One region of the Pseudomonas triclosanedens genome, then DNA from elsewhere that is predicted to be linked to it. Evidence: predicted binding sites of a transcription regulator. Region 1 holds the regulator's gene; the other holds the start of a gene.
What was found. Region 1 encodes FliA, which starts transcription of late flagellar genes. Its sites were predicted from a motif close to CTAAAGTTTNNNNNNNNNNNGCCGNTAA; they were not measured.

Region 1 (7,205 bases):
GATGTCGAACACGTTTTCCGCGATGTGGCAGCACTCCACCAGCGCATTGAGCTGGAGGAAGCCCGCCCCACCCTTGACGGTATGGAACCCACGGAAAATAGCGTTGAGCAGGTCCATGTCATCGGGTCGGCTTTCAAGCTCGACCAGTTGCTCGGACAGTTGCTCGAGAATCTCGCCGGCCTCCACCAGGAAGTCCTGGAGGATCTCGTCATCGGCGTCGAAGCTCATTCGGTGCTCCCTCTACAGCGTCAAGCGACGCTCAAAAACCAAGGCTGGACAACAGGTCGTCGACATCGTCCTGACCGGATACGACGTCCTTTCTTGTATCGGCAGCAATCTGCGGACCTTCACCCTTGGAAGATCTTTCTTTTTCGACGGCATCGCTCATGCCCTTGTAGTCATGCTCGATACCCGCATAGCGATCCACCTGGCCGGCCATCCAGACCAGCTTGACCAGGTTGGTCTCCACCTCGGTGACCAGCTTGGTGACGCGCTTGATCACCTGCCCGGTGAGGTCCTGGAAATCCTGCGCCAGCAGGATGTCGTTCAGGTGCGCGGAAATCTTCCGGCTATCCTGGGCGCTGATGTAGAGGAACTGCTCGACGCGCCTGGCCAGCTCGCGGAAGGCATCCGGGCCCAGCTCGCGGCGCATGAAGCGCGACCAGTCCTCCTGCAGCGTCTTGGCTTCGCTCTCGATGTGCGAAACCACCGGGGAGCACTCTTCCACCAGGTCCATCGTGCGGTTGGCCGCTTTCTCGGTCATCTGCACCACGTAGGACAGGCGATCGGTAGCGTCGGCGATCTGCGACATTTCCTCGGCATGCCGGGAACTGGGATCGATCTGGAAGTTGACGATGGCGTTGTGCAACTCGCGGGTGAGCTTGCCGACTTCTTGATAAAGCCCGCGATCACGCGCCTGGTTGAGCTCGGAGATCAGTTGCACGGCGGTCTGTACTTCGCCGCGTTCGAGGCAATCGACCAATTCGCGCGCGTGTTTTTTCAGGGTCGACTCGAAGTCACCCTCGGATTCGTTGACGAGATCCATGACGCCCTCTCGGCTTTCGAGTCGACTAGCTGCCGACCCGCTCGAAAATCTTCTCGATCTTTTCCTTCAGCACCTGGGCGGTGAAAGGCTTGACCACATAGCCGTTGACCCCGGCCTGGGCCGCTTCGATGATCTGGTCGCGCTTGGCTTCGGCGGTGACCATCAGCACCGGCAGGTGCTTCAGGCGCTCGTCGGCGCGGACCGCACGGAGCAGGTCGATGCCGGTCATCCCGGGCATGTTCCAGTCGGTGACGAGGAAGTCGAAGTTACCGCTGTGCAGCATCGGCAGCGCAGTAGTGCCGTCGTCGGCTTCTGCGGTGTTGGTGAACCCCAGATCCCGCAGGAGGTTCTTGATGATGCGCCTCATCGTGGAGAAGTCGTCCACGATGAGAATTTTCATATTCTTGTCCAAACCGACCTCCATCGATACCAGACGCGCCCTGGCGGGCGTGCCGTCAATTCATCGAGCGCCGTGCGCTCATCCATAGAGGGCGACGTCAAAGGGACGTCACCCAGAAGAAATCTGAGACCCTGCGAATTTCCTTTCGGAAAAGGCCGACGGGAAACTACCCGAAGCTCAGTGCGCGCGCCACTCCGCCAGACGTGCCCGCAGGCGCGCGGCGCACTGACTGTGCAACTGACTGACCCGGGACTCGCTGACACCAAGCACTTCGCCGATCTCCTTGAGGTTCAGTTCCTCGTCGTAATACAGGGCCAGCACCAGCCGCTCGCGTTCGGGCAGCTTGGTGATGGCATCGGCGAGCGCCGCCTGGAAGCGTTCGTCTTCCAGGCCGTGGGAAGGCTCGTTGTCATGGTGCGAAGCGTCTTCGCTCAGACCCGCGCCGTGCTCGCCGTCCTGCAACAGATCATCGAAGCTGTACAGGCGGCTGCCCTGGGTGTCGCTGAGGATGCCGTAATAATCTTCGAGACTCATATTGAGTTCGGCAGCAACCTCCTGATCTTTAGCGTCGCGTCCGGTTCTGGCTTCCACCGTGCGGATCGCGTCGCTGACCATGCGGGTATTGCGGTGCACCGACCGCGGTGCCCAGTCGCCCTTGCGCACTTCGTCAAGCATGGCCCCGCGGATGCGTATGCCGGCGTAGGTTTCGAAGCTCGCGCCCTTGCCGGCGTCGTACTTCTTGGATGCTTCCAGCAGGCCGATCATGCCGGCCTGCATCAGGTCCTCAACCTGCACACTGGCCGGCAGGCGGCCGAGCAGGTGGTAGGCGATCCGCTTGACCAGCGGTGCGTACCGCTGGATCAGCTGGTCCTGGGAGTTCTGCGCCTGCGCCTTGCTGTACATACGCGCTCCGGAGGCCGTCATCATACGGCCGAACCCGTGGTCGGATGCTGCACCAGGCGTTCGACGAAGAACTCCAGGTGCCCTCGGGGGTTGGCTGGCAGCGGCCAGCTATCGACCTTCTGCGCCACCGCGCGGAAAGCCAGCGAGGCCTTGCTGCGCGGGAACGCCTCATACACCGAACGCTGTTTCTGCACTGCCTTGCGCACCGATTCGTCGTAGGGAATGGCGCCAACGTACTGCAGCGCCACATCGAGGAAGCGGTCGGTCACCTTGGTCAGCTTGGCGAACAGGTTGCGACCCTCCTGGGGACTGTGAGCCATGTTCGCCAGCACGCGGAAACGGGTCATGCCATAGTCGCGGTTGAGCAGCTTGATCAAAGCGTAGGCGTCGGTGATGGAGGTGGGTTCGTCGCAGACGACCAGCAGTACTTCCTGCGCCGCGCGCACGAAGCTCACCACCGAGTCACCGATGCCCGCCGCGGTGTCCACCACCAGTACGTCGATGTTTTCGCTGATGTCGCTGAACGCCTGGATCAGGCCGGCGTGCTGCATGGGCGTCAGGTGCACCATGCTCTGCGTCCCCGATGCCGCCGGGACGATGCGGATACCGCCGGGCCCCTGGAGGATCACGTCGCGCAGATCGCACTCGCCTTCGATCACGTCGGCCAGCGTACGCTTGGGCGTAAGGCCCAGCAGCACATCGACGTTGGCCAGACCCAGGTCGGCATCCAGCAGCATGACTCGGCGGCCGAGGTCGGCCAGCGCCAGCGAAAGATTCACCGACACATTGGTCTTGCCGACGCCACCCTTGCCACCGGTGACTGCGATTACCTGAACGGGATGCATGCCCATATCAATACCTTGTCTCGTCGTTCAGCCGATGCGCCCCCTGGCGCTTCGGCCCTGCCGGCCGCGGTGCTCTACCGCTTCCAGCGCTCGCGGATCGTCTCCCAGAGCATCCGCATTGCTCGGGCGGCCCTGCCGGCCACCCGCCACCCCACAACGGGGCTTTCAATTCGTTCAGCCGGCGCGACGCACCGGCTGCTGGTAAAGGCCGGCGAACATGTCGGCCATTGCGTCCTCGCTCGGCTCGTCCGGCGCCTGCAGGCTCACGGCGCGGCTGACCAGTTGGTGGCTGCGCGCCACCTGCAGATCATCCGGAATTCGCGGGCCGTCCGCCAGATAGGCTACCGGGAGACGCTGGCCTATAGCCAGCGCGAGCGCCTCGCCGAGACTGCCGGCTTCGTCCAGTTTGGTCAGGATGCACCCGGCCAGACCGCACAGGCGATAGTTCTGCCAGGCGGACTTGAGCACCTGGCTCTGGCTGGTCGCCGCCAGCACCAGATAGTTCTTCACATTCAGGCTCTGCGCCGCCAGGGCCTCCAGTTGCATGCGCAGCGCCGGATCGTTGGCAGGCAGGCCGGCAGTATCGATCAGCACCAGGCGTTTGCGAGCCAGCGGAGCCATCGCTTGGATCAGCGACTGGCCCGGATCGACCAGGGTGACCGGCACGTTGAGGATGCGGCCGAGGGTCTTGATCTGCTCCTGGGCGCCCAGGCGGAAGCTGTCCATCGATACCAGCGCCAGGCTCTGCGCCCCGTATTTCAGCACATAGCGGGCGGCCAGCTTGGCCAGGGTGGTGGTCTTGCCCATGCCGGCCGGGCCGACCAGCGCGATCACACCGCCCTGCTCCAGCAAGTCCGCATCCGGGGTCTGGATCGAACGCGCCAGGTGAGCCAGCAGCATGCGCCAGGCCTGCTTCGGATCGGCGATGGAAGAAACGCGCTCCAGCAGGTTGCGGCTCAGGTCTGCCGGCAGCCCCATGCGCTGCAGGCGGCGCCACAGGTTGGCCTGTTTCGGGCGCTGGTTCTGCAGTTGGTTCCAGGCGATGGAGCCCAGTTGCACTTCGATCAGCTCGCGCAGGCCATTGAGCTCGAAGCGCATGGCTTCCAGGGCCTGCTGGCCGACAGCGGCGGCAACCGGCGCGACCGGAGCGGCCATCGCTTCGGCCAGAGTCTGGGCGGCGCTGCGGCGCGGCGCTTCGACGCCGTACATTTGACGGTCCTTGCGCACCGCTTCGCTCATGCGGGTAGGCGCGCTCAGCTCGGCACGGGCCTCGGCGATACGCGCCTGGGTCTTGCGCAGCTCGGCCTCCAGTGCCGGGTTGGGCTTGCTGGCCGCCGCGGGCGCCTGGTAGTCCAGCGCAGCGGTCAGCTCGACGCCGCCAGCGACCCGGCGATTGCCGATAATCGCGGCGTCCGGGCCCAGCTCGTCACGGACCAGTTTCATGGCCTGACGCATATCGGCGGCGAAGAAGCGTTTTACCTGCATGGCCTGGGACCTCAATCAGTTCTGCCCAACGGTGGCGACAATCGTGACTTGTTTGTTGTCCGGAATTTCCTGGTAAGCCAGCACGTGCATGGTGGGGACCGCCATCCGCGCGAATCGGGACATCATCGCGCGAACCGGGCCGGCCACCAGCAGGATCGCCGGCTTGCCGAGCATTTCCTGGCGCTGCGCCGCCTCCACCATCGAGCGTTGCAGCTTCTCTGCCATTCCGGGCTCCAGCAACATGCCGTCTTCGGAGCCCTGTCCGGCCTTCTGCAAGCTATTGAGCAATATCTGTTCCAACCTTGGTTCCAGAGTGATGACAGGCAGCTCCGGCTCTAGTCCCACAATGGTTTGCACGATTGCGCGGGACAGCGCGACGCGAACCGCCGCCACCATCGCGGCGGGATCTTGACTCTTGGTGGCAACGTTGGCGATGGCCTCGGCGATGGTACGAATGTCACGCACCGGCACCTGCTCCTGCAGCAGCGCCTGCAGAACCTTGAGCAGCGTCGACAGCGAAATCATTCCCGGCACCAGCTCCTCGGCCAGCTTCGGCGAACTCTTGGCCAGCAGTTGCATCAGTTGCTGGACTTCCTCGTGGCCGAGCAGCTCGTGGGCATGCTTGTGCAGCACCTGGTTGAGATGCGTTGCGACCACCGTGCTGGCGTCCACCACCGTGTAGCCCAGCGACTGCGCCTGGTCGCGCTGGGACGGCTCGATCCACACCGCCTCCAGGCCGAAGGCCGGGTCCTTGCCGGCGATGCCGTTGAGGGTGCCGAAAACCTGGCCGGGGTTGATCGCCAGTTCGCGGTCCGGATAGATCTCCGCCTCGGCCACGCTCACCCCCATCAGCGTCAGGCGATAGGCATTGGGCAGCAGGTCGAGGTTGTCGCGAATATGTACAGACGGCATCAGGAAGCCCAGGTCCTGGGAGAGCTTCTTGCGCACGCCCTTGATCCGCGCCAGCAACTGGCCGCCCTGGTTGCGATCCACCAGCGGAATCAGCCTGTAACCGACCTCCAGTCCGACCATATCCACCGGCGTCACGTCATCCCAGCCCAGCTCCTTGGTTTCCTGGGCGCGCTGGGCCGGCAGCAGTTCCTGCTGGCGCTGGGTCTCCTGCTCGGCTTCCTGGGCAGCCTTGCGCTGGCGCTGCCAGATCACGTACGCGCCGCCGGCGGCCAGGGCGCCCAGGCCGACGAAGGAAACGTGCGGCATGCCAGGCACCAGGCCCATGGCGATCAGGATCGCCGCGGAGATCGCCAGCGCCTTGGGTGAGGCGAACATCTGCCGGTTCACCTGCTGGCCCATGTCCTCGGCGCTGGACACGCGGGTCACCATGATCGCCGCCGCAGTAGACAGCAGCAACGACGGCAACTGCGCCACCAGCCCGTCACCGATGGTCAGCAGCGCATAGACCTTGCCGGCATCGGCGAAGCTCATGGAGTGCTGGATCATGCCGATGGCGACACCACCGATGAGGTTGATGAACAGGATCAGCAGGCCGGCCACGGCGTCACCGCGAACGAACTTGCTGGCACCGTCCATCGAACCGTAGAAATCGGCTTCCTGGGCCACTTCGGAACGGCGCTTCTTGGCCTCGGCCTGCTCGATCAGGCCGGCGTTGAGGTCAGCGTCGATCGCCATCTGCTTGCCGGGCATCGCATCGAGGGTGAAGCGCGCGCTCACTTCGGAGATACGCCCGGCACCCTTGGTGACCACCACGAAGTTGATGATCATGAGGATCGCGAAGACCACGATACCGACCACATAGTTGCCGCCGATCACCACCTCGCCGAAGGCCTGGATCACCTTGCCGGCGGCGGCATGGCCGTCATGACCGTGGAGCAGCACCACGCGGGTCGAGGCGACGTTGAGCGCAAGGCGCAGCAGCGTCGCGACCAGAAGGATCGTCGGGAACACGGCGAAGTCCAGCGGGCGCAGTGCGTACACGCAGACCAGCAGAACAACGATGGACAGGGCGATGTTGAAGGTGAACAGCACGTCCAGCAGGAATGGCGGGATCGGCAGGGTCATCATGGCCAGCATGGCCAGCAGCAGCAGCGGCACGCCGAGATTGCCCCGGCCCAGGCCCGCCAGATTGCTGCGAACGTTGCTGATCAGTTGCGTGCGGTCCACCCTCGACTCCCCTGCCCTGCGACGGGACTCGCGCCCGCCGGATCAAACTTTTGACGCCGAAAACGGCATCCGCAGGGAGTTTTGCAGGAAGTGTTCCAACTTTTTGAAAGTGGCGAAATACGCGTTTTTGACCGCTTCCCCATACCGGATCGACGGGCGCGACTTGCGCGTTACTCGTCGCGCCGCAGATCCGGCGGAATCGGCAGGTCCGGCATCGGTCCCGGGCGCTTGCCCTTGCCGGCCTGGTACTGCTTGAGCTGGTAGACGTAAGCCAGCACCTGGGCGACGGCGAGGTAGAGGCCAGCGGGAATTTCGTGCTCCAGCTCGGTGGAGTAGTACACCGCCCGCGCCAGGGCCGGCGACTCCAACACCGTAACCTTGTGCTCGC
Region 2 (7,205 bases), 520 kb from region 1:
TCCAGGTAGTCGATGTGTTCTTCCTCGGACTCGAGGATGTCCTTGAGCAGGTCGCGGCTCACATAGTCGTGCACGCTTTCGCAATGCACGATGGCATCTCGCAGATCCTTGGCGGCCTTCAGTTCGAGATTCAGGTCGCACTGCAGCATTTCCTGAGTGTTCTCGCCAATCAGCAGTTTGCCCAGATCCTGCAGGTTGGGCAGCCCTTCCAGGAACAGGATGCGTTCGATGAGCTTGTCGGCGTGCTTCATCTCGTCGATGGACTCGTGGTACTCGTGCGCGCCAAGGCGCTTCAGGCCCCAGTCGTTCCACATGCGCGAGTGCAGGAAGTATTGGTTGATGGCGATCAGCTCGTTGCCGAGGACCTTGTTCAAGTGCTGGATAACTTTCTTGTCGCCTTTCATGCCGGAGTCCTGCCGTGTGGAGTGGGAGAGACTGAAAGTGTGGTCCGCTTATAACTATCTGTCAAACATAAGTGCTTGAATTTGTTATAAAAAGGAATATGAATGCGAATGTTTTCATTACGCAATTCGGCGCTAAAACGCTGAATTGCAGGCACAAAAAAACCGGGCCAGGCCCGGTTCTTCGGAGTTTTTCGCTTGGCCGACCGGCGGTAGCGCCAATCAGCTCGCAGCGTAGGCGAGGTTGTAGTTCATCGCTTGTGCGCTTTGCAGTTCGCCGAGAGTATCGCGAACGACCTGCTTGGCAAGGCAGGCACATTTGCCGCACTGGGTGCCCACGCCGGTGCATTCGCGCACCTCGCGATAGTTGCATGCGCCGTCGTAGATAGCATCGCGGATCTGGGTATCGGTGACACCTTGGCAGAGGCAGACGTACATGGTTGCACTACAAGTCGCTGTGGGGTTGTTGGAAGCGATACTAATCTTAATGAGAATGATTGTCAAAGTTTGTCGGGGACGTAACAGAGGCTGCTGACAAATGGTCATATCGCTCAATGAGTTAGGTCTTCGGACGTGTTCGAAGATCGAGGTGTATCATGGCAACCTCACTGGAGTGGATAGCCCGTGGAGCCGGTCGTATCGAGCTGGAGGGCGTTTTCACTCCTTCGCGTCCTCACCAAATCAGGAGATATGGAATGAGCGTACTCGTAGGTAAGAAAGCTCCCGACTTCAATGTGGCCGCGGTTCTTGGCAATGGTGAAATCGTCGACAGCTTCGTTCTGTCCGAGGCCATCAAGGGCAAGTACGGCCTGGTTTTCTTTTACCCGCTGGACTTCACCTTCGTCTGCCCGTCCGAGCTGATTGCGCTGGATCACCGCATTCCTGAGTTCCAGGCACGCAACGTTGAAGTCATCGGCGTGTCCATCGACTCCCACTTCACCCACAACGCCTGGCGCAACACCCCGGTGGAGAAGGGCGGTATCGGCCCGGTCAAGTACACCCTGGCTGCCGACATCACTCACCGGATCGCCAAGGACTATGACGTCGAGTCCGAAGAAGGTGTCGCATTCCGCGGCGCATTCCTGATCGACAAGAATGGCGTGGTGCGTTCGCAGATCATCAACGACCTGCCGCTGGGGCGTAACATGGATGAGTTGCTGCGCCTGGTCGACGCCCTGCAGTTCACCGAAGAGCACGGCGAAGTCTGCCCGGCCAACTGGAAGAAGGGCGACAAGGGCATGACCGCATCGCCCGAAGGTGTTGCCACCTACCTGGCGGAGCATGCCGACAAGCTGTAAGGCTGTTCTGCAATGAAAAGCCCCGCTTCGGCGGGGCTTTTCATTGGGGCGCGATACATTCTGGCCGGAAAGAAAAAAGCCCCTTCATCGAAGGGGCTTTCTTTATCGAGGGAGCGATCAGTGATCGTCCTCCATCCAGCCGCCGAATTCCTTCCAGCGGTTGACGATGCCGCAGAACAGCTCGGCGGTCTTCTCGGTGTCGTAACGGGCGGAGTGCGCCTCGCGGTTATCGAACTCTATACCTGCCGTCTGGCAGGCCTTTGCCAGCACGGTCTGGCCGTAGGCGAGGCCGGCGAGGGTCGCGGTGTCGAAGCTGGAGAATGGGTGGAACGGATTGCGCTTCACCCCGCTGCGAGCCACTGCGGCGTTGAGGAAGCCGAGGTCGAAGCTGCTGTTGTGGCCCACCAGAATGGCGCGCTTGCAGCCGTTGGACTTCAGCGACTTGCGCACACCGCGGAATATCTCGGTCAGCGCCTGCTCTTCCTGCACCGCCATCCGCAGCGGGTGGTCCAGCTTGATACCGGTGAACTCCAGTGCCGCCTGCTCGATGTTGGCCCCCTCGAACGGTTCCACCCGGAAGAAGTAGGTGTGCTCCGGGAACAGATAGCCGCTCTCGTCCATGCCGATGGTGACGGCGGCGATTTCCAGCAGTGCGTCGGTAGCGGCGTTGAACCCGCCGGTCTCTACATCCACCACGACCGGCAGGTAGCCGCGGAAGCGGCGCGCCATCGGGTGGCGAGGGCCGGGCGGGAAGCTGCCGTCCAGCTCTTCCTCGAAGACTTCGTTCTCGTCACTCATGCCTCGGTCTCCAGCAGGCGCCAGCGCAGCTTCTCGCCGGCACGCAGCGGAACCACTTCGTAGTCGCCGAACGGCAGGCTTGCCGGGGCTTCCCACTCGTCGCGCACGAGAGTGATGCGGTCGCTGTTGCGCGGCAGGCCGTAGAAATCCGGGCCGTGGAAGCTGGCGAAGGCTTCCAGCTTGTCCAGCGCATTACGCTGTTCGAAGGCTTCGGCATACATCTCGATAGCGGCGTAGGCGGTGTAGCAGCCGGCGCAACCACAGGCGGCTTCCTTGGCGTGGCGAGCGTGGGGGGCCGAGTCGGTGCCCAGGAAGAACTTCGGGCTGCCGCTTACCGCCGCGTCCAGCAGCGCTTCCTGATGTACGTTGCGTTTGAGGATCGGCAAGCAATAGAAATGCGGACGGATACCGCCAACCAGCATGTGGTTGCGGTTGTAGAGCAGGTGGTGGGCCGTGATGGTGGCGCCGACGTTGGCTGGGGCGGACATGACGAATTGTGCGGCATCGCCCGTGGTGATGTGTTCGAACACCACCTTCAGAGTCGGGAAGCGCTCGACCACGCGGGCCAGATGTTCGTCGATGAAACGCTTCTCGCGGTCGAACACGTCGACCTCCGCACGGGTCACTTCGCCATGCACCAGCAGCGGCAGGCCAACTTCGGCCATCGCTTCCAGGACGTGGAATATATTGTCGATGCTGGTCACGCCGGAATCGGAGTTGGTGGTGGCGCCGGCCGGATACAGCTTGGCGGCGTGCACATAGCCGGATGCCTTGGCGGCGCGCACATCTTCCACAGCGGTGCGGTCGGTGAGGTAGAGCACCATCAGCGGCTCGAAGCGGCTGCCGGCCGGACGGGCGGCAAGGATGCGCTGGCGATAGGCATCGGCTTCGATGGCGTTGCGTACCGGTGGAACCAGGTTCGGCATGATGATGGCGCGGCCGAAGGTGCGGGCGGCGTCGCCGACGGTTTGCGCGAGTGCGGCGCCGTCGCGCAGGTGGATGTGCCAGTCGTCGGGGCGCAGGAGTGTCAGGCGGTCGGACATGCGGATTCCAGGAAGGCGGGTTGCAGCGGAAAGAGTGGGGAAATGCTACCGGAAAAGGCCGGCGGCGGCACTCGCTATCAAGTTTTGCCGTGCTCGACCGATAGTTTCAGGGAATTCATCTCAGCTCGTGTGGAACCCGCCGTGCGCCAACCTTCTCTCTTTCTGTTCGCCATTTGCGCCAGCCTTCCGGCCTGGGGGCTGACATTCCAGTCGCGCCTGGAAAGCGCCGAGTGGACGGTGGCCGGCGATCAGTTCGAGTGCCGGCTGTCGCAGAATGTGGCGGGCTTCGGCCTGGGCGAGTTCGTCTGGCGCGCCGGCGAGCAGCCGACCTTCCGTCTCAAGCCGCAGCAGGATTGGCTTGGCCGTGGCGCGGCAACGTTGCTGGCGGCTGCGCCGCCGTGGCGTCCGGGACAGGGCGATGTGAATCTGGGAGCGGTGCAGGTCGGCTCTGGCGATGTCCCGTTCAACAGCACCCAACAGCAGGCCGGCCGCCTGCTCAGTGGCCTGCTGGAGGGGCGGACGCCGGAGGTCAGGCACCGTACCCGCGATGGCGAGCGCCTGCTGGTGCGATTGCTTCCGACCCGGTTCGCTGCCGGATACGCGCAGTTTCAGGATTGCTCGACGAAAATGCTTCCGGTCAATTTCGACCAGGTCAGGCAGAGCCAGATTGGTTTCCCCGGCGGAGGCACCGAGCTGGATGCCCTGGGACGCTCCAAGCTGGACATCATCCTGCAATATATGAAGGCCGATCCGAGCGTGAACCGGATCGAGCTGGATGGCCATTCCGACAACAGCGGCAACCGCCTGACCAACCGCGACACGTCGCGCCGCCGCGCCATCGCGGTGATGGAGTACCTGAAGTCCCAGGGGGTACCGGAGTCGCAGATCACCGTACGCTTCTATGGCGAGCGCTACCCGCTGGTGAAGAACAGCTCCGAGGCCAACCGGGCGCGCAATCGCCGGGTGACGGTCAACCTGTCGCGCGGCCCGGTCGTCGAAGAGGAGCCGGTAGCCCCGGCTGCGCCGAGCGCGCCCGCGCCAGCGGCTCCGCAAGCGGCTTCGACGGAGGGAGCACCACCCGCCGCGGGCTCACCCGCCACGGCGCCTGTGCCCAGGGGTTAGGCTGCGGCAGCTAGTCGCACCGACGATAGTATTTGTCGCTTTGTCGTCAAAAGCTGTCGCGCCTCTGTAAATTATCCTGAGCGGGCAGTAGAATCGATCCCTTTCGTGACAACCCCCGTGGAGTTGAGTGGCATGGCGGACGTGAAGAAGGTAGTCCTGGCGTATTCCGGTGGCCTGGACACCTCCGTAATTCTGAAGTGGCTGCAGGATACCTATAACTGTGAAGTGGTGACCTTCACCGCCGATCTGGGTCAGGGCGAGGAGGTCGAGCCGGCCCGCGCCAAGGCCAAGCAGATGGGTGTGAAAGAGATCTTCATCGAGGACCTGCGAGAAGAGTTCGTCCGCGACTTCGTCTACCCGATGTTCCGTGCCAACACCGTCTACGAAGGCGAGTACCTGCTGGGTACCTCCATCGCTCGCCCGCTGATCGCCAAGCGCCTGATCGAGATCGCCAACGCGACCGGCGCCGACGCCATTTCCCACGGTGCGACCGGCAAGGGCAACGACCAGGTGCGTTTCGAGCTGGGCGCCTACGCGCTCAAGCCGGGCGTGAAGGTGATCGCTCCCTGGCGCGAGTGGGATCTGCTGTCCCGCGAGAAGCTGATGGACTACGCCGAAACCCACAACATTCCGATCGAGCGCCACGGCAAGAAGAAATCGCCGTACTCGATGGACGCCAACCTGCTGCACATCTCCTATGAAGGCGGCGTGCTGGAAGACACCTGGACCGAGCACGAAGAGGACATGTGGAAGTGGACCGTCTCCCCGGAGAACGCCCCTGACACCGCGACCTACATCGAGCTGACCTACCGCAAGGGCGACATCGTTGCCATCGACGGCAAGGACATGACCCCGGCCCAGGTCCTGACCGAACTGAACCGCATCGGCGGTGCCAACGGCATCGGCCGTCTCGACATCGTCGAGAACCGCTACGTCGGCATGAAATCCCGTGGCTGCTACGAGACCCCCGGCGGCACCATCATGCTCAAGGCACACCGCGCCATCGAGTCGATCACCCTGGACCGCGAAGTCGCTCACCTGAAGGACGAGCTGATGCCGCGCTACGCCAAGCTGATCTACACCGGCTACTGGTGGAGCCCGGAGCGCGAGATGCTCCAGCAGATGATCGATGCTTCCCAGGAGCACGTGAATGGTGTGGTTCGCCTGAAGCTGTACAAGGGCAACGTCATCGTGGTCGGCCGCAAGTCCGAGGATTCGCTGTTCGACGCCAACATCGCGACCTTCGAGGAAGACGGCGGCGCCTACAACCAGGCCGATGCCGCGGGCTTCATCAAGCTCAATGCGCTGCGCATGCGTATTGCCGCGAACAAGGGCCGCAAGCTGTTCTGATAAGCTTGCCTCTCCCGTGACAAGCAAACCCCGGCCACGAGCCGGGGTTTGTGTTTATGAGCCCGCACTCCGGGCACCTGATGAGGAAAGAACCGATGAGACTGCTGCACACCATGCTGCGCGTTGGCGACATGGACAAATCCATCGCCTTCTACACCGAAGTCCTGGGCATGACCCTGTTGCGTCGCAAGGATTATCCGGATGGCCAGTTCACCTTGGCCTTCGTGGGTTACGGCAACGAAGACGACAATAGCGTCATCGAGCTGACCTACAACTGGGGCGTGGACAAGTACGAGCTGGGCACCGGCTATGGACACATCGCACTGGAAGTGGCTGACGTCTACAAGGCCTGCGAGGACATTCGCACCCGCGGCGGCAAGATCACCCGCGAGCCGGGGCCGATGAAGCACGGCACCAGCATCCTGGCCTTCGTCGAGGACCCGGACGGCTACAAGATCGAACTGCTGTCGCCGCAGCGCAAGGACTGAGCTTTCGCTCCGCACCAGGCTTGTACGGAAAACCCCACCATCCCGGCGGGGTTTTTCTTTTGCGCACTGTCATCAGAAGAACGGCGGAGCGTTCATACTCAAGTGGCGTCGGCGCAGGATGCGTCGATTGCCGAAGCAGTTTCCGCCATTCGCTTGTCACATTCAGAAGGAGCAACGCTGCGGACCGGAGAACCCCGTTGCGTCGCCCCTTGCGATGACGGCCGATGGACGGTCGCACCGATTTTCCGGATACCCCGCGCCTCGGCGCCCGGTGTCCCTGTCACGGAATACAGCATGTCCCCAAGACCGGTAAACAATGCGTCGGTTAGCCCCAAGGGCAGCCTTGAAACTCTTTCCCAACGTGAAGTGCACCAGCTCAGCGAAGCGGGCTCGGGCAGTACCTACAAGCTATTCCGCCAGTGTGCCCTGGCCATTCTCAATACCGGCACGCAGATCGACAACGCCAAGCACATCCTCGACGCCTATCGAGACTTCGAACTGGAAATCCACCAGCAGGATCGTGGCGTGCGCCTGGAGCTGTTCAACGCGCCGGCCGATGCCTTCGTCGATGGCGAGATGATCGCCAGCACCCGCGAAATGCTCTTCAGCGCCCTGCGCGACATCGTCTACACCCAGAATGAACTGAACGGCCAGCGCTTCGGCCTGGATACCTCGGCCGGCATTACCGACTATGTCTTCCACCTG

Region 2: the regulator FliA is predicted to act here: its motif matches at 3,617-3,644, upstream of OU419_RS07560 (flagellar protein MotY).

Annotation. Positions count from the first base shown of each region.
Region 1 covers NZ_CP113432.1:2,124,046-2,131,250, reverse strand. Annotated here, with positions in the region: gene OU419_RS10040 (chemotaxis protein CheA) at 1-228, opposite strand, end outside; gene OU419_RS10035 (protein phosphatase CheZ) at 260-1,045, opposite strand; gene OU419_RS10030 (chemotaxis response regulator CheY) at 1,071-1,445, opposite strand; gene fliA (RNA polymerase sigma factor FliA) at 1,623-2,372, opposite strand; gene fleN (flagellar synthesis regulator FleN) at 2,369-3,199, opposite strand; gene flhF (flagellar biosynthesis protein FlhF) at 3,368-4,678, opposite strand; gene flhA (flagellar biosynthesis protein FlhA) at 4,694-6,817, opposite strand; gene flhB (flagellar biosynthesis protein FlhB) at 6,988-7,205, opposite strand, start outside.
Region 2 covers NZ_CP113432.1:1,602,281-1,609,485, forward strand. Annotated here, with positions in the region: gene bfrB (bacterioferritin BfrB) at 1-404, opposite strand, end outside; gene OU419_RS07540 (bacterioferritin-associated ferredoxin) at 624-839, opposite strand; gene OU419_RS07545 (peroxiredoxin) at 1,097-1,699, shown strand; gene rnt (ribonuclease T) at 1,817-2,497, opposite strand; gene pyrC (dihydroorotase) at 2,494-3,540, opposite strand; gene OU419_RS07560 (flagellar protein MotY) at 3,682-4,662, shown strand; gene OU419_RS07565 (argininosuccinate synthase) at 4,795-6,012, shown strand; gene gloA (lactoylglutathione lyase) at 6,108-6,500, shown strand; gene ppnN (nucleotide 5'-monophosphate nucleosidase PpnN) at 6,795-7,205, shown strand, end outside.